Regions from separate parts of the Solibacillus sp. R5-41 genome, predicted to be linked through region 1. Evidence: riboswitches for the same ligand, from Rfam matches in the RefSeq annotation. Region 1 holds a riboswitch; each other region holds the start of a gene.

The links. A riboswitch is a leader RNA that binds a small molecule or an ion and turns the genes downstream of it on or off. The one in region 1 is predicted to bind lysine.
Positions count from the first base shown of each region.
Region 2: linked by a shared signal. The riboswitch ahead of CSE16_RS09315 (transporter substrate-binding domain-containing protein) and the one ahead of CSE16_RS01325 (amino acid permease) in region 1 are both predicted to bind lysine.
Region 3: linked by a shared signal. The riboswitch ahead of CSE16_RS15620 (ACT domain-containing protein) and the one ahead of CSE16_RS01325 (amino acid permease) in region 1 are both predicted to bind lysine.

Region 1 covers NZ_CP024123.1:261,895-269,980, reverse strand. The annotation lists gene CSE16_RS01330 (RNA 2'-phosphotransferase) at 1-171, opposite strand, end outside; gene CSE16_RS01325 (amino acid permease) at 701-2,161, opposite strand; lysine riboswitch at 2,294-2,474, opposite strand; gene CSE16_RS01320 (CynX/NimT family MFS transporter) at 2,636-3,835, shown strand; gene CSE16_RS01315 (restriction endonuclease) at 3,917-4,468, shown strand; gene CSE16_RS01310 (nitric oxide synthase oxygenase) at 4,518-5,561, opposite strand; gene CSE16_RS01305 (DUF4179 domain-containing protein) at 5,754-7,274, opposite strand; gene CSE16_RS01300 (RNA polymerase sigma factor) at 7,252-7,812, opposite strand.
Region 2 covers NZ_CP024123.1:1,939,393-1,947,478, reverse strand. The annotation lists gene CSE16_RS09335 (toxic anion resistance protein) at 1-16, shown strand, start outside; gene CSE16_RS09330 (DUF6501 family protein) at 91-288, opposite strand; gene CSE16_RS09325 (amino acid ABC transporter ATP-binding protein) at 700-1,434, opposite strand; gene CSE16_RS09320 (amino acid ABC transporter permease) at 1,439-2,185, opposite strand; gene CSE16_RS09315 (transporter substrate-binding domain-containing protein) at 2,489-3,334, opposite strand; lysine riboswitch at 3,496-3,679, opposite strand; gene odhB (2-oxoglutarate dehydrogenase complex dihydrolipoyllysine-residue succinyltransferase) at 3,833-5,083, opposite strand; gene CSE16_RS09305 (2-oxoglutarate dehydrogenase E1 component) at 5,171-7,975, opposite strand.
Region 3 covers NZ_CP024123.1:3,155,891-3,163,976, reverse strand. The annotation lists gene trxA (thioredoxin) at 1-5, shown strand, start outside; gene uvrC (excinuclease ABC subunit UvrC) at 561-2,354, shown strand; lysine riboswitch at 2,384-2,561, shown strand; gene CSE16_RS15620 (ACT domain-containing protein) at 2,685-3,179, shown strand; gene CSE16_RS15615 (YslB family protein) at 3,253-3,672, opposite strand; gene CSE16_RS15610 (succinate dehydrogenase cytochrome b558 subunit) at 3,944-4,558, shown strand; gene sdhA (succinate dehydrogenase flavoprotein subunit) at 4,657-6,402, shown strand; gene sdhB (succinate dehydrogenase iron-sulfur subunit) at 6,417-7,193, shown strand; gene CSE16_RS15595 (acyl-CoA thioesterase) at 7,517-7,960, shown strand; gene CSE16_RS15590 (helix-turn-helix domain-containing protein) at 8,030-8,086, shown strand, end outside.

The sequences.
Region 1 (8,086 bases):
TTCACTGCCTTGCTCCACCTTAAAAAAAGGAATGGCATTTGAACCAACTAAAAATAAACGTGATTTATAAGGATTTCCATCCAAAATAAACGGTCGGTAAATGACTTCGTTTTTTGCTTCACTCATTATCCAGTTGTAAATTTTTTTATAAAACCCTATTGAAACAGTCACCTTCATCACTTCCTTAACTTTCATTTATCGTAAATAGCTTTTGTCAACGCTATTTTCATTTCTTTCATTATATTCTTATAATACCATCCCTATTTATCTTTTGGCGCAATATGAATTTTTTTTATGTGGATTTTTATGAACTGACATTACAAATGGCCAAACACCTTGTTTTTTCTCGAAGATGTTGTCACTGGACACGATAGTATTAACCTTTGTTTCTACTTGCTGTTTCTACTGGATTCGAGGCTCCCATATTTTGCAACTCATAGTATATCTAAATTTTATATCTATTTCTTTTGTTAAATTTTACAATTAGCTCCAACGATAAGTGTGCTAACAGTTAATGCAGCTTCAACGAAATCGTGCGATGTATACCAACTTTCACACAATAAATACATCAGTTGTTCAATACGAGATCAATCGTTCATTAACTCAGTTATCAGTCGAATTTTACTATCCATATTTTAGTTTTTGAAATAACCTAAAATCACAAAAAAAGCAAAACCCCAGCTTGAGGTTTTGCTTTTTTTTAATATTTATTTGTTAAATCGCAATCCTTTAATGGCACGATTTTTGTTTTATGCTTCCACTTATAGCCGATCCACAGTGCTGCGAATAATGGTAAACCAATGTATGACACTAAAACGCCGTACCAATCAATTGTGTCACCTGTGAATGCCATATAGTTTTGCCCTAAAATAACAATCATACAGAGCGCAAATGCGAATAATGGACCAAACGGGAAAAACTTCGATACATATGGTAAATCACTAAGTGAATGCCCTTGCGCCACATATGCACGACGGAAGCGGTAGTGACTGATTGCAATCCCTAACCAAGCAATGAATCCGGATAGCCCCGATGCGTTTAATAACCAAATATAAACGACACCATCACCGAAGAATGAAGCTAAAAATGATACGCAACCTACAGCCATTGTCGCCAATAAAGCATACACCGGAATTCCGCGCGTATTCACCTTTGCAAAAAACTTTGGTGCTTTTCCATCCACTGCTAATTGGAATAGCATACGGCTTGCTGCATATAAACCAGAGTTCCCTGCAGATAGCATCGCTGTTAAAATGATTGCATTCATCACGGAAGCGGCAAATGCAAAGCCTAAATTTTCAAATACTAATGTAAACGGACTTGTCGCAATGTCTTCTGACAGTAAACGTGAATCTGTATAAGGAATTAATAATCCAATTGCACCAATGGCAAAAATATAAAATAGTAAGATACGCCAAAATACTGAACGTACTGCCTTTGGAATATTTTTTGCTGGATCATCTGTTTCACCAGCCGTTACACCGAGCATCTCTGTCCCTTGGAATGAGAAACCTGCAGCTAAGAAAATACCAAAAATAGCTAGGAATCCACCGTTAAATGGTGCATCTCCAACAAAGAAGTTTGTAAAGCCTACCGGATCATTGCCACCTAAAATCCCGAAAATCATCAGGAAACTGACAATAATGAACACAATAACTGTTACTACTTTAATCATCGCAAACCAATATTCACTTTCACCGTAAGCTTTAACCGAAAGTAAGTTAAACGATAGAACAACGATAATAAATAATATCGTCCATGTAAGCGATGAACTATTTGGAAACCAGTATTTCATAATTAATGATACGGCTGCGATTTCTGCCGCGATTGTAATTGCCCAGTTGTACCAGTAGTTCCAACCTAATGCGAAACCTAGCGCCGGATCGACAAATTTCGTTGCATACGTACTGAACGAACCAGATGTTGGCATATATGCGGCCATTTCCCCTAAGCTCGTCATTAAAAAGTACACCATCACGCCGATTAATGCGTAGGCAAGTAATGCACCACCAGGACCAGCTTGAGCAATTGCACCACCAGAAGCTAGAAAGAGCCCTGTTCCAATCGTACCACCTAAAGAAATCATCGTTATGTGGCGACTTTTCAGGCTTCTTTTTAATTTATTTTTATTACCCAGTTGATCTGTTTTTATTTCACTCATGAAAAATTCTCCTTTTTATTTCATTTGAATAGGGTCAAATCTAATCATCCATACAGATTGAATTCTTCTGTTAAATGAAGATAAAAAGCCGCCACAAGTTTTTGTGACGGCTTTATTTAACACCAGACAAACTTGAAAGATAGCTCAACACATGCTTTAACATGTGACAGTTCTGTTCCTTTCGGAGACAGCCCCAGCATCATTTTTTGAGAATCAAAATGACACTTCGGCAATCATTCCTTTCATATTAGCTTCACAGATTTTCTCAATCTCCACTAAACTACTCTTAATGCTTGCGACCTCTACCTCATTTTGACATGAGGTAATGTAATATTTAATTTTTATAACGGTTCAAATTCTAGCATACCAAATTTTTGATAGCAACCAATTCGAATTTTATTATCTCTTCAGATAATTCGCGCAACTGATCTCATCTGTTATAATAATATTGATTTAAATAAAGGACGTGAAAAAATGAATTCTAAATTAGTTACATACACAGACAAAAATTTATCATCAAATAAATCTATTTGGCTATTTACACTGGCCATTATTTTATTTGCGACAACACTTCGAACGCCTTTAACGGTTGTTGGACCCATCATTTCGTTCATACGAGATGGACTAGGGATTTCAAACGTCCTTGCTGGATTTTTAACAACGATTCCTTTGCTTGCTTTTGCGGCAGTATCGCCGTTTGCAGCACGTATCGCTAGGAAATTCGGAATGGAATGGACACTATTTTATTCGGTTATCATTTTATGTATGGGTGTTGCGCTTCGTTCTGTTGGCTCGACTTCGCTTCTCATTTTTGGGACGATACTAATCGGGGTCGCTATCGCTTTTGGAAACGTGCTCATCCCTAGTTATTTCAAGCTGAAATTCCCTCTTCATATTGGATTATTAACAGGTATTTATTCTGTATCTATGAATATTTCTGCCGGACTTGCAGCAGGACTTAGCTATCCAATTGCATCGATTTCTGGATGGCAACTAGCACTTGGTCTTTCACTTATTTTAGGAATATTAACCTTACTCTTTTGGCTTCCAATATTAAAGGATCGAAAAGTAGAAATGAACTTTGCCAGCTCGAACAAACCGAAAAAGAAAATGTGGAAATCCCCTCTTGCATGGGCAATTGCAGCAACGATGGGCTTACAATCACTCATTTTTTATTGTTCAAGCGCTTGGCTACCAGACATCTTTATTAGCCAGGGGATGGATGCACAAGCTGCTGGTTGGATGGGCTCCATCATGCAGCTTGCACAAATTCCACTAACATTTGTCGTTCCAATTATTGCCGGAAAGCTTTCATCACAACGTCCGATTGTGCTCTTTTTTTCCATTTGTTACATAATCGGGTTTACTGGTGTGTTAATGGAATGGACAAGCTTGGCCGTTTTATGGATGATGTTTTTAGGTTTTGCAGGAGGAGCGTCATTTAGTCTTGTCCTTATGTTTTTCACATTACGAACAGAAACTGCTTTTGAAGCAGCTGACTTATCGGGCTTTGCACAGTCTGTCGGTTATTTAGTTGCAGCAATTGGTCCTGTATTATTTGGCTATGTCCACGATGCAACGAATAGCTGGACAATCCCGGTTCTATTATTTTTAATCGCTTCCGTATTATTATTTACTGCTTCCTTTATAAGCGCGAAAAAACAATTCGTCTAATGCAAACGTATGTACTCATTTATGGTATACTCTAATTACAAGAAACATCACAACATTGAAATTTAAAGGAGTACATAGAAGTTGCGTAAACGAAACCGACAAAGAAAGAAAAGAATGCCTAATTTCACATTGTTCATGATCGTCCTGGCGGGTGCAGCTGGCTGGTATTTTAATAAAACATTACAAGGTGTCGGCATTGGGATTCTTCTTTACTTTGTATTATTAATAGCTTTTAAAATTTGGTGGAAATCTCGAAAAACAGCAAAGCTACGCAAATCCGGTATTCGTGAAGTCGATGTAATGAGCGGAGAGGATTTCGAACGCTTTTTAGGCGAGTTATTTAAACGCCGAGGCTTTAAAGTGAGCTATACAGCAACAAGCGGAGATTACGGTGCTGACCTTCTATTAAAAGATGGCAAAGAGGTAATTGCTGTACAGGCAAAGCGCTATTCTAGTACTGTTGGTGTGAAAGCAGTGCAGGAAATTATCGGTGCTGTAAAAATGTATAATGCGACTGAAGCTTGGGTTGTGACGAATAGCCATTTTACAAAACAGGCAAAAAAACTGGCCGACATTAATGATGTTTATTTAATTGATCGTGACGAATTAATTGATATCATTTTGAATAAATAACGAAAGTATCCCCCTTATCCCTTTTACATGGATGAGGGGGACTTTTTGTTTATTTATAAGGAAGCTGCTGGTAGAAATAATTTGGTTTATTCGTTTTATTGTGAATCGGTTGATGGTAAATAGATGTTGTCGCAGGAGAAAGTGGTGGAATGAGCCACACCCAGTTCCCCGTTACTTCGCGCTGTTCTTTTTGTTCCTGCTGTTGAAACAATTGAAACTGTTGTGCTGCGGTATGATGATCCACAATGCTCACACCCGATTTCTTATAGGAATGTAACACCGCGACATTTAATTCTACAAGTGCTCGATCTTGCCAAAGTGATGCATTCGAAGTTGTTTCTAGCCCCATTTGCTGTGCCACCTTTGGCAAGAAATGATAGCGTGCTTCATCAGCTAAATTACGCGCGCCAATTTCTGTTCCCATATACCAGCCATTAAACGGCGCTGCTTGAAAGTCCATTCCACCAATATTAAAGCGCATGCTCGAAATAATCGGAACGGCATACCATTTCATTTGTAAGCTTGAGAAATCATAGTGTGGATGCTCGATTTGTACTTCGACTATATAGTCTTTCGGAATTTCAAAAAACGTTGGTTGGTGATCATCTATTTGAATGACAAGTGGCAGCACATCAAAATTTGTACATGCCCCGCGCCAACCTAATGCCTCACATATTTTTGTAAAGGCCAATGAATCTGAATCACCAATTACACCATCTGCGGTTTCATAGCCTGCATAGCGAATGAGCTGATGATTCCAAATATGTACACGGTTTTGTGCAAAAATCGAAATGACTGGCCGGATTTTTCCGTTGTTTGTAGCAAAGGCAATATGCTCTAGTAGCGCTCCAAAAACCTCTTCCTCATCCAATAAATGACGCTGGTCCAACACAGTTAAGCTATTCCAAAATAATCGACCAATGCATTTATTACTATTGCGCCAAGCAACACGCGCACCAAATGTTAATTCCTCTGTTGTAAAGTTAAATTGTGGGTCTTCCGCTTGATTAAGGCGACGTTCTAGCCATGCATCTGTTTGTTTCGTTTCTTTTTTATATAAAGCTAAAAATGAATTTAGTTCTTGTTCGTTCATGTTGTATTCCCCCTACCCCTTTCATTTTGAAGCGTTTTTGTAACAAACTCAATGAAAGCCTTTCCATAGTAAAGATGTATTTTACATACATGACTTAAAGTGTTCAAATTCGGGTTAATATATACGAGCAAGACATAGCTCACCTTCGATAAAAACTATGTCTTTTTTTATGTGGTTTTACTAAATGCCTTTTTATTCATAAAGCGGAATGCGCCAAGGTTTTTCCAATGGATTAAATTTCACAACTTTCGTAAGGTGGAGCGTAAATTCCTCATCTAAAGAATCCACCCCGTAAACGAGCAAACGGCCTCCACTATTATAAACGGTATACAACTCACCCTTGGAATCCTCTAAAACCCAGCTATCCAGTTCCTCTTTTATTTTTTCACGATCATAATCAATCATAATTTCCGCATAGTGCTCTCGCTGTATAAATGGCCAATCCATTCGCAAACCTGTATTCGTCACTTTTTGCATGAACTTTACCGTTATCGGCTCGCCATTAAATATAAGGGCTGGTTTGTCTTTCTCCTTATTCTTCAAATCAGAAGGATGGAATTTTACAGCTTCCTCAACTGTTTCGTGATTTAAAAAACCTGCAACAACAAGGGATGGCTTTTCTGTTTTTATAGGGACAAACATTTCCTTATGACTAAATTGTTGTTGGTTTTCTGAAGTAGTACCAATTGCAGAAATTGCCCCCTTACCGTCACCAAAATAACTACCATAAGTGAAATTCGTTGCAAGCAGCTCACCTTTCTCATCTTTAATCATATACGCGACATCTACATCAGGTTGTGTAAAAGCCTTTGCTGACAGTTTTGATTCCTTTAACGGCTCTGTAAATGCAGTCGTATAGCTTATTTCCATTGCGGATGGTGAAAATCGCGCTTTTTCAAATGTGACGCTTACATTTTGCTGTGCATACGTCGCGTTTTGTAAATTCAATATTGTCATAGAGGCCAGTGCTTTTTCGATAGGAATCGGAATCTCCATATCCCAATTTCCTTCTTTGCCATTGATGTCTCGTATTTGCCATTTTAATATAACGTCCTCTGTAACATTCGGTGTTCTCAATTCAAAAAAGCCGATATCGCCTTCTTTGTAGTGCCATGAACCATAATCTTCTTGTGGCAATTCCTCATTCGCATTATTCATAAACTTCATGTTATTTTTTTCATGCCAATTCTCAATATAGGGATTCTTTACCTTGCCATTTTTATCGATAATTTGGTACGTGAATGCGAGTCGTGTTGTATCTGCCATCACCTCATCGACCCGAACTGTTAACCCGTTGTCCGTTACTTCATAATTCACTTGCTCAACAAAACCAAGCGTTTCTGCCTCATGATAGCCTGAATCCACCTGCTCAGTTGAAAAGAAACTGGCAATTAATTCCGCAAAGCTTGGACTGACTACTGTTAAAATCCCCACTGACAAAACCGCTGCCGCAGCGACACCTGAGCTAATCATCCAAATAGTTCGTTTTTTCTTATATGGCTTTACTTGCGCTAAAATTTGCGCTTCAAAATCATCTGGTAACGTTGGTGCTTGAAGCGTTTCTTTTAGAAATTGCTCTTCTCCTTCAAATAACGTAACAATTTGCTGACAGCTCGTACATTGTTTCAGATGTTCCGCAATAGCTTGCTGTTCCTCTTGATTTAGTAAGTGATCCACATATTGCGATAGCTTATCCACGCTCGGACAGTTCATAAAAATCGCCTCCTTCTTTTACTTGCTGACGCATCTTTTTCTTTGAACGATGTAATTTATTGCGAACATCCGATACTGATATATGCATCAGCTCACTAATTTCCTCATAGCTGCATTCATTGTTATAGCGTAATAATAAAATCATTCGTTCCTGCTCGGGTAATTGACTTAGCAACCGTTCTAATTGCCGCTCCCTTTCTCTTTTCAAATACACTACTTCAGGATGATTTTTTTCCACAAGTTGCTCATCCTCAATCGGCTCATTTTTATATTGATACTGCTTTTTCCGTAGTTCATCCAAACAATGATTAATAGCTACACGGTACATCCAGCTTTTAAATGAGCCCGTTGCTTTATAGTGCGCTAGCTGCTCATATATTTTAATAAATGCTTCCTGCACAAGGTCCTGAGCAAGCTGTGCATCATAAGTCATGCGTAAAATCGTGGCGTAAAGTGGATTTTTATAGGTTTGAATAATTGCGGCAAAGGCACTTTTGTCGCCTGCTAATACTTTTTTTATAATCAATTGCTCGTTCATCATCTTCCCCCCTTCATTAACTATAACGGGTTGGCGAACGAAATAATTTCACTATTTATAAAGGTTTTTACCAGAATATATGTTTGTCTATGTAAAATGAAATAAACAATTTTCAATCGTTCAGCGAAACTTGTACATATTGACTATTTCTTTAGGTGTTGTATTTTTTACCCAGTTGTTTTCAAGACTTTCAACTGAATCTCTGTTGTGTTCGTGCAACTCATGTGCAATTTAATACTTGCTTATTAAGCATAATAAAATCCACATAGTAAAC
Region 2 (8,086 bases), 1.7 Mb from region 1:
TATTGAGCAAAAATAAAAAACAGCTCGTCTTCGTGAAGTGAAAATACTTCAAGAAGATGAGCTGTTTTTCTAATTTCATTAAGTAGGCTATTAAGCGAAATACTCTTTGTAGTAGCCACCAATTTGGCCTGTATTGTCGATAACAAAAATGAACTCTTCCGTTTCATTTTTCACTTCGTATTCTTTTCCAACTGTTAAAACATTTGAAACTAAATACTTAGCTGCGTTTGTGTGCACACATTTCACGGTACGAATCGTTGGCGCATCTTTCCATTTTAAATGTAACATTTGTTTACCTCACTTTTAAATAACTTGTATAATATCTATTTTATACGATTTTCCCCTAAGATGATAGTACCTATACAAAGGAACCCAAATTTTCTCCAGTATGAACGGACTTTATACCTTTCAAGGTATACCTACCCGTGAAAGCTAACAATCTTCGGGTGTTGAGACCACCCTACTGAATAAAGCTACACATTATGCAAATGCTCGTTTGAATGTCCCTTATGAACATGTTACACTATTATTAAGAGGTGGCCTTCATGACATTTGGTAGTGTTCCAATGTGGTTTTTTGCAATCGCTATTGCTTTTGCTATTATATTTTTTATCGTTTCTGAGTGGAACTCTAGAAAATAAGCTTGCAACATTTTGCAAGCTCTTTTTTTATGTCTAGAAGGAACAAGCGTGCTGAATATTATTTTAATGTGCGTTTTAAAAACTCTTTCGTTCGGTCATTTTTAGGGTTTACTAATACCTCACTTGGGTGGCCCTCTTCTACGATCACCCCTTTGTCCATAAAAACAATGCGGTCTGAAACTTCTTTCGCAAATTCCATTTCATGCGTCACAATAAGCATTGTATTTCCTTGGCTTGCTAGCATACGCATGACTTTTAATACTTCTCCCACCATTTCTGGGTCTAATGCCGACGTCGGCTCATCAAAGAGCATGACATCTGGATCCATCGCAAGTGCACGAGCAATCGCAACACGCTGCTTTTGCCCCCCTGATAATTGACGTGGCTTTGCGTTTTTATACGCACTCATCCCGACTAGCTCTAGGTATTTCAACGCATTTGCTTCTGCTTGTTCTTTTGAGCGCTTTAATACCTTTTGTTGGCCGACAACACAGTTACCAAGCACATTTAAATTATTAAATAAGTTGAATGATTGGAATACCATTCCAAGATGGGTGCGGTATTTTTCAATGTTATGATTTTCCGCTAATATCGTTTTATTATTATAAATAATTTCACCAGCTGTTGGCATTTCAAGTAAGTTAATACAACGGAGTAGCGTTGATTTACCCGATCCTGAAGAACCGATTAGCGTGACAACTTCTCCTTTGTTCACTTGGAAATTGACATCTTTTAAAACTTCATGATCACCGAATTTTTTATTTAAATGTTGAATCTCAATCACTGCTGTCATTGTATTATTCACCTTCCTTTTCTAATTTGTTTCCCGTAATTAACTCCACTTTAAAGGATTCTGGCCCGTCCATTTTCTTTTCAAATTGTAATAAGAAGCGCGTCACTGTGAAGGTCATTATAAAGTACAGTACAGACGCAATGAAGAAGGCTTCAATATATTTATAATTACTTCCTGCTACAGAGTTGGCTGTAAAGAATAGCTCCACTACTGAAATAACGCTCAGCACGGATGAATCTTTAATATTCATAACAAGTTGGTTCCCTGTTGCTGGTAAAATATTGCGTGCGACTTGAGGTAATACAACATGGATCATTGTTTGTAAATGATTCATACCAATGGCTTGCGCTGCTTCAAATTGACCTTTATCAACTGATACAATCCCACCACGCACGTATTCCGACATATACGCACCAGTATTTAAACTAATTACAATGCTTGCTGCTAAAAAACGATCGATATCAATTCCTAAATAGAATAAACCATAAAAGACAACCATTGCCTGTACCATCATTGGTGTTCCTCGGAATATTTCAACATAGGCTGTTAAAATGAAATTAACGAGTTTTAGTAAATACGTTTTTGCTGATTTTTTACGTTGTGGAATCGTATGCATAATTCCAATGAAAAAACCAATAAGGACACCGAAAATTGTCCCGATAACTGCTAGGATGAGCGCTGTATATGCACCACGTAAAAATACTTCCCAGTTAGTTATGAACAACGTCCAAACTGAATCTAAAAATGCCATTTTGCTCTCCTCCAATATCTTTGATGTCATTACTCATACATATATATCCTCCGGCGGATGTCACAGATTTTGAAGGGATTTAAAATTAGGATGTTAGCCTAACATCGTCGCATCCATGCGACAACGGCTAACTGACCTGCATCGTGCAGGCCTAAGCACAATTCAAAATCTGGACGCAATTACGCCAATGTGTAATTGATGTAAATGTATTACACGGAAAGCAGCTTTCTAATAAAAAATATTACTAATCGAAAAAGGTTGCCTTCCGTTTGCCGGCAAGACAACCTTTCTATTCGCAACCTCTTATTGTGCTGCTGGTTGATTTGCAATGGCGTCTTCCATTAATTTTTGACGCTCTTCTTCTGGAATTTCAGCTAAAACTTTGTTGATTTGTTCCGCTAAATTTGAACCCTTTTTTAATCCTACTGCAACGGCAGTTGTTGAAGGATCCGCTTCGAAGTTTGGTTCTGGTACGATGTATTTAATGTTTTTCATTGCTAGTTCAGCAGAAATCCCTTCTGGACGCTCTGAAACGTATGCATCAATCGCACCTGAAGTTAATTGAACACGCATTGCACCGAAGTCTGTAGCTGCTACTTCTTTCTTCACACCGTCCATTTGGTCGATAACATCATAATGTGTTGTTGCTTGTTGCCCTGTCACTTTTGCACCTGCAAAGTCATTAATTGATTTTGCACTTGCATAAGGTCCATCTGCTTTCACAACGATAACATAATCACTTGTATAGTAGTTTTCAGTAAAATCAATTGATTCTTTTCGTTTATCTGTTGGTGACATTCCCGCAATAACTAAATCGATCGCACCTGATTGTAATGATGGGACTAAGCCATCCCAGTCAGTTTTTACAATTTGTAATTCCATATTCAAACCTTCAGCAATACGTTTTGCGAATTCAACATCGTATCCTGCTGCAAATTCCTTTGAACCTGAAATGGCTACCGCGCCAAATGAATCATTGCTTTGTGACCAGTTAAATGGTGCATAGCCTGCTTCCATTCCAACTTTTAACACCTTTTTTGATGTAGATCCCTCTGATTCAGTAGTTCCTTCTTCCTTGTCTGATCCACACGCTGCTAATACAAGCATCATCGCCATTAATGTTAAAACTAATACTAAATTCTTTTTCATATTCATTCTCTCCTATTTACTTATTTTTGAGCTATTTTACTAACAGGAAAACCTACTTCAATCAAAGAAGATTAAGATAATGTTTTTAACCATAAAAAAACGACCTAAAAGAAGATTTTAGGTCGCTAAATAAAAAATAGCTCAAATCCCCTACAATCCCATATTGAGATAGCTCAACTCGATTACCGCGAGGATAACCGAGACAGTCCTGCAATTATTCACTGCAGACCCAGCATAAAAAGATAGAGCTCTTCTTAAACTTCGGCGGTAGATCCTTCTTTTTCATCTCGATGCATGCTCTAAGCTCCATGAAAAACTAATAAATACCGCGCCTCTACCCCACAAGAATGTGAGGTTATTATTAAATTATTTAATGAATGAATAAATAATACTATAAATCTATATTTTCTGTCAACATGCATTTTTCAGATATTTGCACGGACAAAAAAACGAGCACATACCTCATATAGAGGTGCGCTCGCTTTTTTTAATAAATAATTAAGAATTTAATAATAAATCTTCTGGATTTTCGATCATTTCCTTAACTGTTTTTAAGAAACCAACAGAATCTTTCCCATCGATAATACGGTGGTCATAAGATAATGCCACGTACATCATTGGACGGATTTGAACTTCACCGTTAATCGCTACTGGACGGTTTACGATTGAGTGCATGCCTAAAATACCAGCTTGTGTACCGTTCATGATTGGTGTAGACATTAATGAACCGAATACACCACCGTTAGTGATTGTAAACGAACCACCAGCCATGTCGTTTAAGCCTAATTTTTTGTCGCGTGCTTTACCAGCTAATTCAGCAATATTTCTTTCGATCTCTGCGAAGTTCTTGCTGTTTGCATCACGTACTACAGGTACGACTAAACCTTCTTCTGTAGATACGGCAACACCGATATCAAAGAAGTTGTTTAAGTGAATTTCGTCACCGCTAATTTGTGCGTTAACGTAAGGATATTTTTTAAGTGCTGCAACAACAGCTTTCGTAAAGAACGACATGAAACCTAATTTGATGTCATTATTTTTTACGAATTGCTCTTGTTTACGTTTACGTAATGCCATGATGTTTGTCATGTCGATTTCGTTAAATGTTGTTAACATTGCAGTTGATTGTTTAACTTCTAATAAACGTTTTGCAATTGTTTGACGACGACGAGACATTTTCTCAACCGTTACACGATCAGAATCGCCTGCTGGAGTGAATACCATTGGGCCATTTGCTGCTACTGCTGCAACTGCCGCTTGAGCTACTGGTGCTGTACCATGAGCTGCAACGTCTTGTACGCGAACACGGCCTTGTGGATCTACTGGAGAAATTGCCGCTAAGTCAATTCCTTTTTCACGAGCTAATTTACGTGCTGCTGGAGATGCAATCACACGATCAGTAGACTCTTCCACGATTGGAGCCGGAGCTGCTGGTGCTGCAACTGGAGCAGCTGGAGCCGCTTGTGCTGGTGCCGCTTCTTGAACTGGTGCTACAGGTGCAGGTGCTGCGCCTTCACCAGCTTCAACTACTGCGATTACTTGACCTACAAGAACTGTATCGCCTTCTGGAGCTAAAATTTGAGTTAATACACCCGCTTCTTCAGAAATGATTTCAGCGTTTACTTTATCTGTTTCTAATTCTACGATGAATTCGCCTTTTTCTACGCGATCTCCAACTTTTTTCACCCACTGAGCAATTGTACCTTCAGTAATTGATTCTGCTAATTCAGGGACTTTAATTTCAGCCACTTTAATATCCTCCTTTAATTACACTATACAAATTTGTATAGGTAGGCTACTTGCTATACAAGCAGCCTTTTTAAATTCATGATTCGATTATTTTTCTAATGCTTCTGTAATTAATTTAGTTTGAGCAGCTTTATGAGAATCGCCGTCTCCTTCAGAAGTCGAGCTCATTGCAGGACGTCCTACATAGCTAACTTTTTTACCATCAGCCATATCGTAAAGTGTTTCAAGTACATACATCCAAGAACCTTGGTTTTTCGGCTCTTCTTGTACCCAAACGATTTCTTTCACATTCGGGAAGCGTGCAATAATATCCGCCACTTGTTGTTTCGGGAATGGATAAATTTGCTCAACACGTACGATGTGTAAGTGGTCGAAACCTTCGCCATCTTTCACACGTTCAGCTAAGTCAATCATCACTTTACCCGTACCAAGTACTACTTTTTCTACTGCTGCTACGTTTTTGCCTAAGCCTTCTTGCTCAATCACTTCTTGGAAGCGACCAGTTGCAAGTTGTTCCGCACTAGCTGCTGCTAATGGGTGACGTAATAAAGATTTAGGAGAAACGACTACTAATGGACGTACACCTTCTGTGCCTAAAAGACCAGCTTGGCGACGTAATAAGTGATAGTAGTTGCCTGCATTTGAACAGTTTGCTACGAACCAGTTGTTTTCAGCTGATAATTGTAAGAAACGTTCCATACGACTAGATGAGTGCTCAGGACCTTGACCTTCATAACCATGTGGTAAAAGGATAACAAAGCCTGATTTTTGACCCCATTTAGCGCGTGCACTTGAAATGAAGTTATCGAACATTACTTGTGCCATGTTTGCGAAGTCACCGAATTGTGCTTCCCAAATCGATAATACATTCTCATTTTCTAAGTTATACCCATATTCATAGCCAACTACACCAGCTTCAGTAAGTGGTGAGTTGCAAACTGTGAATGACGCTTTCACGCCATCTATGTGGTGTAATGGCGTATATTCATTACCATTATTTTTGTCATGAAGAACTAAGTGACGTTGAGAGAACGTACCGCGTTGTGCATCTTGACCTGTAAAACGAACTGGTGTAGCGTCTTGCGTAATTGTCGCATAAGCTAATGTTTCCGCATGACCCCAATCGATTTTATTCGTTGCAAATGCTTCACGACGTTTTTCTAAAATTTTACCTAGTTTGTTTTGTGGTTGGAATCCACCTTCAAACACTAATAAATCTTCATTTACTTTGTTTAAACGATCAAAATCAACTGTTGTGTCGACTTCTGGGAATTCTACCTTTAATTCTTCTGGCATTTCGATTGCAATATGCTCATCTTTTTCTGCCATTGATTTCACGTGATCGTACGCTGCTTGCATTTCTGCGTAAATCGTTGTATCAAGCTCTTTCACTTGTTCAGCTGTTACAACGTTTGTAGCCGCTAACTCAGCACCATATAGCGCACGAATAGGTTCATGTTTTGCAACTAACTTATACGTTTCTGGGTTTGTTACTGTCGGATCATCCGTTTCGTTGTGACCATAACGGCGGTAACCAATTAAGTCAATTACGATGTCTTTTCCGAATTTCGCACGGTATTCCGCGATGAAACGACCTACTTGTGCAACCGTCTCTGGGCTATCTGCATTCACATGGATAACTGGAATATCATAACCTTTTGCAGGATCTGATGAATAAACAGATGAACGTGAATCATATAATTCCGTTGTGAAACCAATCATGTTGTTCGAAATAATGTGAACCGTACCGCCCGTAGAGAAGCCTTCTGTTTGAGAGAAGTTAAAGCCTTCTGTTACGATACCTTGACCAGCAAACGCCGCGTCACCATGAAGTAAAATACCTACTGCTTTTGACGCGTCATGCTTAGCCGTACCTGGAGCAGTTGTATCGTCCTGAACAGCACGAGCCGCACCTAATACAACTGGGTTCCCTACTTCTAAGTGTGATGGATTGTAAGCAAGTTTAACGTTCATGCCAGTTGCGCGCATATACGATGCACCCATGTGATATTTTACGTCGCCCGTCCAACCTTTTGTAATTTCAAGTTTGCCGTCTTCAGGCATAAATAATTCGTTTGAAACGTGAGCAAAGTCAGAGAACATCATGTCATATGGTTTGTTTAAAATATGTGTTAATACATTTAAACGGCCACGGTGAGCCATACCAATACGCGCGTTTTTCACGCCGTTGTTTTCTGAGCCTTTTAAAATTTCATCTAATAAAATAATTTGTGTATCTAAACCTTCACCAGAGAAACGTTTTTGACCAACAAATGTTTTATGGATAAATTTCTCAAAGTTTTCAACGCGTGTTAATCGCTCTAAAACTGCTTTTTTCTCATCTGATGATAAAGCATTTTTGAATACGCCTGATTCAATTTTAGATTGTATCCACTCACGCTCCACATCATTTTGTAAATGTGAATATTCTACGCCTACTTTATCTGTATAAATGGCTTTTAAATAAGCAATCGCATCTTTCCCGTTCGCGATACCCGCTGGAACATTTTTGAAAAATACTGTTGCTGGTATAGCCACTAAATCTGCATCAGTTAAATTGAATACGCTTTCTTTAATTCGATTAGTCTCTAAAGTACGATTTTTTAATGGATATAAATCCGCAGCTAAATGACCATATTCACGAATTGCTGCTGCTAATTTTACTGCAGCTAAAACTTTCGTGTAATCACCAGTGCCTGTTGTGTCCCCTGTAACAACAGTTGCACCATCAGAAAATACAGGTGCACCATATGCTTGGAATAATTCTACTAATTGTAGTTCTACCTCTTCAGGAGATTGCAAGTATAGGTCATACTGTTCCATCACATAACCTAAGTTAGGACCAGAAAACGCTGACCAAACGGAACCTGCAGGTAATACATTGTTCGACATGAAAATAACCTCCAAATTTTGCCTATTGGTTGTTCCAATAATTAACCAAAATAAATCAAATAACATTTTACCATTCTTCTATTCATTTTATTCAATCGCGATAAGAAATAT
Region 3 (8,086 bases), 1.4 Mb from region 1:
AATAATCCATTTCAAAAAGTCGTATGCCACTAGCGGGTATACGACTTTTTTTAGTCTGTAAAAATTGAACAAAAGAATCCATCTTAATAAGTTCACCAAAAAAGGAGGAGTTAATTTCCATTTCGGTAAGGACCCTTACTGCGGGCAATGCTCCAACTAACTTGTTTCGAGGTGGATCTAGAAACAAGTGGATTTTCATGCAAATACGATGGATTTTTTCCTATTGGGATAAAAATCTACTTAGGATGACGCCGCCTCCCACGGTAGCGGCGCAAGAAATTCAGAAAGCTCCAGTAGGATAAACGTTAAAAAGGCTGGCCTTACACAAAGCACAGAGATGAGTCGTACAGATTTGTGGAAACAAAGCTGTGTGACTCATGTGCTTAGCCAGCCAAATAAGCGCACACTTTATAAGGATCCCTAATAGAAAACTTATATCAAAGAGATAGAATCTTTTGTTTTTCATATGTGGAAACGAATAAAGCTTCGATTCTTGCCTTTTAAAATCACTTGAACATAGGGTAAACTAAGGGGAAACGACGGAAATTTAAGGTGATGGAATGAATGCAAATATTAAGGCGAAATTAGAAATTTTGCCGAGTGATCCAGGTTGTTATTTGATGAAAGATCACCAAGGGACGATAATTTATGTTGGTAAGGCAAAATCATTAAAAAATCGGGTACGTTCGTATTTTACAAGTAGCCATGATGGGAAGACTGCCCGTCTAGTAAGTGAAATTGTGGACCTCGAATATATCGTGACTTCAAGCGACTTAGAAGCATTAATTTTAGAACTAAATTTAATAAAGCTTCATGATCCGAAATATAATATTAAACTAACAGATGATAAAACCTATCCGTATATAAAAATTACAAATGAAAAATATCCGCGCATTTTAACGACACGCAAGATCAAAAAGGATAAGGCCAAATATTTCGGTCCTTATCCGAATTCATTTGCAGCAAATGAGACGAGAAAATTATTAGATCGCTTGTATCCATTAAGAAAATGCGCGAAAATTCCAAAGCAAGTGTGCCTTTACTATCATTTAGGTCAATGTTTAGCACCATGTGTGAAAGAAATTGACAACAATGTATATAGTGAAATGATTGATGAAATTGCGAAGTTTTTAAATGGTGGCTATGAAGAAGTAAAGCAAGATTTAGAACAAAAAATGCTCGATGCTGCTGAAAAATTAGAATTTGAAAGAGCTAAGGAATATCGAGATTTAATTGCTCATATTGAAAAGATTATGCAAAAGCAAAAAATTGTGACGGGTGATTTAAGTAATCGCGATGTATTCGGTTATGCCGTGGAAAAGGGCTGGATGTGTGTGCAAGTGTTTTTTGTTCGACAAGGAAAGTTAATCGAACGAGATGTATCCATTTTTCCGATTTACAATGAACCTGAAGAGGAATTTTTAACATTTGTTGGGCGTTTTTATGATGAACCGAACCATATGCTTCCAAAGGAAATTTTCATTCCTACACAAGTGGATGGCGTTTTATTAGAAAAGCTTTTGAATGTTAAAATTGTTATCCCTAAAAAAGGTTCAAAAAAGGAATTGGTTGACTTAGCTTCGAAAAATGCAGATATTGCGATCCATGAAAAATTCCAACTAATTGAGCGTCAAGAGGAACGAACGATTGGTGCGTGTGAGGCGCTAGGTGAAGCAATGAATATTCCTATTCCGATGCGCATTGAAGCATTTGATAACAGTCATATGCACGGTGCGGACCCCGTTTCAGCGATGGTTGTTTTTGTGGACGGAAAGCCGCTAAAAAAAGAGTACCGTAAATATAAAACGAGGGAAGCGGCGAAACATGATGATTATGGCGCAATGCAAGAAGTCATTCGACGTCGTTACACACGTGTATTACGAGAAAATTTACCGTTGCCTGATTTAATCGTTATTGATGGTGGGAAGGGACATATGGAAGTTGCGCGTGAAGTAATAGAAGATGAGTTAGGTCTTTATATTCCGATTGCTGGATTAGCGAAGGATGAGAAGCATAATACGTCTCAATTATTGTTCGGTGACCCAGTGGAGCAAATTCCATTAATGAGAACGAGTGATGCATTTTATTTATTGCAGCGCATTCAAGACGAGGTACACCGTTTTGCGATTACGTTTTTAAGACAGCAACGGCAAGCGAATACCATAGTTTCGATATTAGACGGCATAGAAGGAATTGGTCCGAAGCGTAAACAACAGCTGATGAAGCATTTTGGGTCGGTGAAAAGAATACGTGAAGCCACTGTTTTACAGCTTATTGAAGCGGGCATACCCAAAAAGCTAGCTGAAACAATTCATCACTATTTTCAAGAGCAGTCATTGAAAAACGAGTCGTAGTATGCTAGAGTGAGACTAATTTAATAATTTCAATCGATAGAGGCGCAGTGTTCAAAAGTACGATGCATGAGGAAGGACAATTCCGTTGAATGCATTCGAAAGGGGAGACTGCCGAAGTGAATTGTGTATTGTTCGCACAAATTGCTGGTTTTGCATTTAAGAAATGTAAAATTGTCAGAGCGCATGTTCTGGAGAGCTATCCAAAAAGAACAATTAACTTTATTATTTGTCTTGACGGCGACTTTCCATGAACATGGAAGGTCGCTTTTTTTCGTGGATTAATAGGTCCGAATCTTATTTTTGAGTGCTAATATAAAGGGGTTACTAAAAATGAAAAATAATTTAATGGTGTGCGGGGTAGCTTATGAAGCGGATGTAATTCGATTAACGATTGGCTATGATTTTTATGAAACTGCATCACTTGCAGAAGTATTTAGTGTTTTAGCGGAAAATAATATTAATGTGGACATGATCGTGCAGTCTGTAATGGATGGTGTCAAACCAACCGTTTCGTTTACGATTGCTAAGGAAAAATTTGCTGAAAGTTTACGAATATTAGAAGCGAGTAAAGCATCTTTAGGTTTTCGTTTTGCTGATTTCGAAATAGGTTTAGCGAAAATATCAATAATCGGAGCGGGCATGAATTTTAGTCCAGGAGTAGCAGCACGGGTGTTTGCGCGGTTAGGGAAGGAACATATTCCCATTAAGATGCTAAGTGCATCTGAAGTGAAAGTGTCGGTCATCGTGCCGCAAGATGCGATGATGCAAGCCGCCAATGTATTGCATGATGAGTTTATGTTCGTTCAGCAGAAAATGTCCATCTAAATCGCTGGTGAATTGAAGTGAAAAAACTTCAAGCTAGATTTCATTGCTTGAAGTTTCTTCGAAGGAAAAGTAATTAGCGGATTGGTTCTTTTAAATCCCATTTTAATATGAATTTAACACAATTGTGCTTCACGTTTTTTTCCTCGTAACATTCCGTTAAATGACCAATATTTTTTTGTTTTTGCTCTGCTAGAAACCCAGCCTCTAATCGAAAACAGCGCTGCTCGATGTTTAATGATGCAGGGTCTTCAGTCGTGAGTATGTAATGCGCCTCATCCTTCAATTCCTTCTCTATAGCGAGTTGTCCCCAACCCGCTTCTATGAAAAAAGAAGATGCTTCTTCCATTGAAAACAATGGGAATTGACGAGCGACTTCTTTACCACCCCAATAAAGGACATCTGCCTCATGTTTTCCTAAAATTGACGTAAGTAAATGATCGCGAACGATTTCGTAACCAAAAGTTGGAATCGTTTTCATTTTGTGCCCTTCCATAGAAAAAAACCTCTTTCATAAATTTTCTTATAATATAAACCGTAATCTAGAAAAGTGAACTATAAGTAGAATAATAGCGACTCTAAACAGCGTAAAAGTGTCTTTAAAAACGGCATGAAATATGCGGTGTTACCTTGACGCTAGTATCTGTGAAGAGTACAATGGACATGTCATAATATTGTACCATGATGAGATGCGCAGTCAATAAACAACATTTACAAATTAGTGACTTTGTTGATGCGGATTTCAAGTACTAAGGGGGGTAACAGTTTTGTCGAAAGATCGTGAATTTTTATGGCGCCGCTTACATTCGTTATTAGGTGTAATTCCAGTAGGATTGTTCTTGGCGTTCCACTTATCTTTGAACTTCACTGCTGTGGGCGGTGAAGAAAATTACAATAATGCTACAGGTATGATGGAATTAGTTCCACATTCATTATTGTTAGCAATGGAATGGATTATTATCTATATTCCGCTTATGTTCCACGCATTCTACGGTGTGTATATTGCATTTACTGCTACAAACAACGTGAAACGCTTCGGCACATTCCGTAACTGGATGTTCGCATTACAACGCTTTACGGGAATTTTCCTTGTAATCTTCATTGCATGGCATATTTTCCAAACTCGTGTTCAAAAAGCGTTTGGTGAAGAAGTTAACTTTGATATGATTGCTGAAATCGTGGCGAATCCATTCATGTTAGGATTCTACATCGTAGGTATCTTATCTGCAACTTTCCACTTAGCGAACGGCCTATGGTCATTCCTAGTTAGCTGGGGTATTACACAATCTAAAAAGTCACAACAAATCGCAACTTATATTACATTATTAGTATTTGTAATTTTAAGTATTATGGGTGTTGCGGCAATCTTGGCGTTCGTTTAATTTTTCTTACTAGAACACTGATACAAAGTAAGAAATTGATGATGAATGAATTGTGAGTAAGAGTAATTAGCAATTATTATGAGGAGTGAGAAATAATCATGGCGAAAAGTAAAGTCATCGTCGTTGGCGGCGGTCTTGCTGGCTTAATGGCTACGATTAAAGCAGCTGAAGTTGGTACAGCAGTTGAATTATTCTCGTTAGTTCCTGTTAAACGTTCACACTCTGTATGTGCGCAAGGCGGAATTAACGGAGCAGTTAATACAAAAGGTGAAGGGGATTCTCCATGGATCCACTTTGACGATACAGTTTACGGTGGGGATTTCTTAGCGAACCAACCACCAGTTAAGGGTATGTGTGATGCAGCCCCTGGTATTATCCACTTAATGGACCGTATGGGTGTAATGTTCAACCGTACGCCAGAAGGTTTATTAGACTTCCGTCGCTTCGGTGGTACATTAATGCACCGTACAGCATTCTCGGGTGCTACAACGGGTCAACAATTATTATACGCACTAGACGAGCAAGTTCGTTCTCACGAAGTAGCTGGTTTAGTTACTAAATATGAGCACTGGGAATTCCTTGGTGCAGTGCTTGATGACGAAGGTGTATGCCGCGGTATCGTAGCACAAGATTTAAGAACTGAAGAAATTAAATCATTCCGTTCTGACGCTGTAATTATGGCGACAGGTGGTCCTGGTATTATCTTCGGTAAAACAACGAACTCAGTAATTAATACGGGTTCTGCAGCATCAATTGTTTACCAACAAGGTGCTACTTATTCAAATGGTGAAATGATTCAAATTCACCCAACAGCGATTCCTGGGGACGACAAAAACCGTCTAATGTCAGAATCTGCTCGTGGTGAAGGTGGACGTGTATGGACTTACAAAGATGGTAAACCTTGGTACTTCTTAGAAGAAAAATACCCAGCTTACGGTAACCTAGTACCACGTGATATCGCAACACGCGAAATCTTCGACGTATGTGTTAACCAAAAACTTGGTATTAACGGCGAAAACATGGTATACCTAGACCTTTCTCATAAAGATCCACATGAATTAGACATCAAATTAGGTGGAATTATCGAAATCTACGAAAAGTTCGTAGGGGATGACCCACGTAAATTACCAATGAAAATTTTCCCGGCAGTTCACTATTCAATGGGTGGATTATGGGTTGACTATGACCAAATGACTGAAATTCCAGGCTTATTTGCTGCAGGTGAATGTGATTACTCACAACATGGAGCGAACCGCTTAGGAGCGAACTCATTATTATCAGCTATTTATGGCGGTATGGTTGCTGGTCCAAACGCAGTAGCATACACAAAAACGCTTAAAAAGCACGCTGAAGACTTACCAGAAGATATTTTCACTGCTCGTGAAGAGGAAGAAAAAGCGAAATGGGAAGCAATCCTTAACATGGATGGCACAGAAAACGCTTACTTACTACACAAAGAGCTTGGTGAATGGATGACTGACAATATGACAGTAGTACGTCATAATGACCGTCTAGAAAAAACATATGAAAAATTAACTGAGTTACAAGAGCGTTGGGAAAAAATCAACATTAACGACACACAAAAATGGTCGAACCAAGGTGCTCACTTTACGCGTCAGTTAAAAAATATGTTATACCTAGCTAAAGTAATGACAAAGGGTGCATTATTACGTGATGAATCTCGTGGTGCTCACTACAAACCAGATTTCCCAGAACGTGATGATGAGAAATTCTTAAAAACGACTATGGCGAAGTTCGATCCAGCTACTGGTGAACCAATTATTACTTACGGAGAAGTCGACGTTTCGTTAATTCCACCACGTAAACGTGACTACTCGGCATAAGGGGGGAACTAAAAATGGAAACAGTAAATACTGGAAAAACAGTTCAGTTTGAAATTCTTCGTCAAGATACGGAGAATGGCAGTACACGCGTTGAAAAATTTGAGGTTCCTTACCGTCCTGGTATGAACGTAATCTCTGCATTAATGTATATTCAAAAATATCCTGTAACGAAAGAGGGTCAAAAAACGACTCCAGTTTCTTGGGATATGAGTTGTTTAGAGGAAGTTTGTGGTGCTTGTTCAATGGTCATCAATGGCCGTCCGCAACAATCATGTTCAGCATTAGTTGACAAACTTACTCAACCAATTCGCTTAGAGCCAATGAAAACTTTCCCAGTAGTACGTGACTTACAGGTTGATCGTAGCCGTATGTTCAATGCACTTAAGAAAGTAAAAGCATGGGTTCCAATCGACGGTACTTACGATTTAGGTGAAGGTCCACGTATGCCTGAGCGTAAACGTCAATGGGCTTATGAATTATCTAAATGTATGACTTGTGGTGTATGTATGGAAGCATGTCCAAACGTGTCTGAATCAGCTTCGTTTATGGGACCAGCCCCATTATCACAAGTACGCTTATTCAACACTCACCCAACTGGTGCAATGAACAAAGATGAGCGTTTAGCTGCAATTATGGGCGACGGTGGTCTTGCAAACTGTGGTAACTCACAAAACTGTGTAGCGGCTTGTCCAAAAGGGATTCCTTTAACAACTTCAATCGCTTCACTTAACCGTGCGACAACAGTTCAAATGTTCAAGAACTTCTTCGGTTCTGACCACATGGTTGACTAATAATATATTTAGGGCCCTCACATCTGTGGGGGTCTTTTTGGATGGTTAAGAAATTCCACGAGGTTCTAAAAATGAAAATATGATATAATGAATACGTATTCATTTAACATGATTCAGTTGGGGTGAACCCCCACTGAATAGGGGAACTCAGGCTAATAAAACCGCGTCGTGCGGCAACGCCTGAGTGACCAACATCGTGTTGGTTCAAAGGCTCCGGTGGATGTCACAGTTTTTTTGAGCTTGCTCGAAAAAAAATCTGGACAAGAGTTAGCCGAGGCGTAATTGATTAAAAGGGGAACTTTTTCGAAAAGGGAGGAATTAGGATGCGTGCTACATATATTCAGGATGTACAAGAATGGGTTGCAGGGTTTAATTTTTCGACGGAAGTGCAGGTTCGGTTTTCGGAAACAGATATGTATGGTCATGTGAACAATACAAAGGTGCTTACTTATTTTGAATATGCTCGAATCGAATATTTAAAAGCGTTAGGGTTTCACTTTAATCCAGAGGCAGGGAGTAAGAACATGCTTGTCGTAGCAGACATACAATGTGATTACTTGAAAGAGGCATTTTTCGATCAAGTGCTGACTGTTTTTGTGAAAACAGCCTCGATTGGCACGTCATCTATGGATTTACATTATTTAGTGAAAAATACCAAGGATGAAATTTGTTATACAGGACGAGGTACGTTAGTGCAGCTAAATTGCGAAACGGGTAAAGGGTCTCCGATTTTAGAAGAGCAGAAAAAAATATTACTGGGGAAATAGTTAAATGCCCTCACCTGCTTTGTAGTGTTGACATACTTTACAAAGAAGAGGATAGGAGGGTGTTGCAAAATGACTAGTTCGCAGCATCGTTCGCTGTTAACAAAGCGAGAACGAGAAATTTTTGAG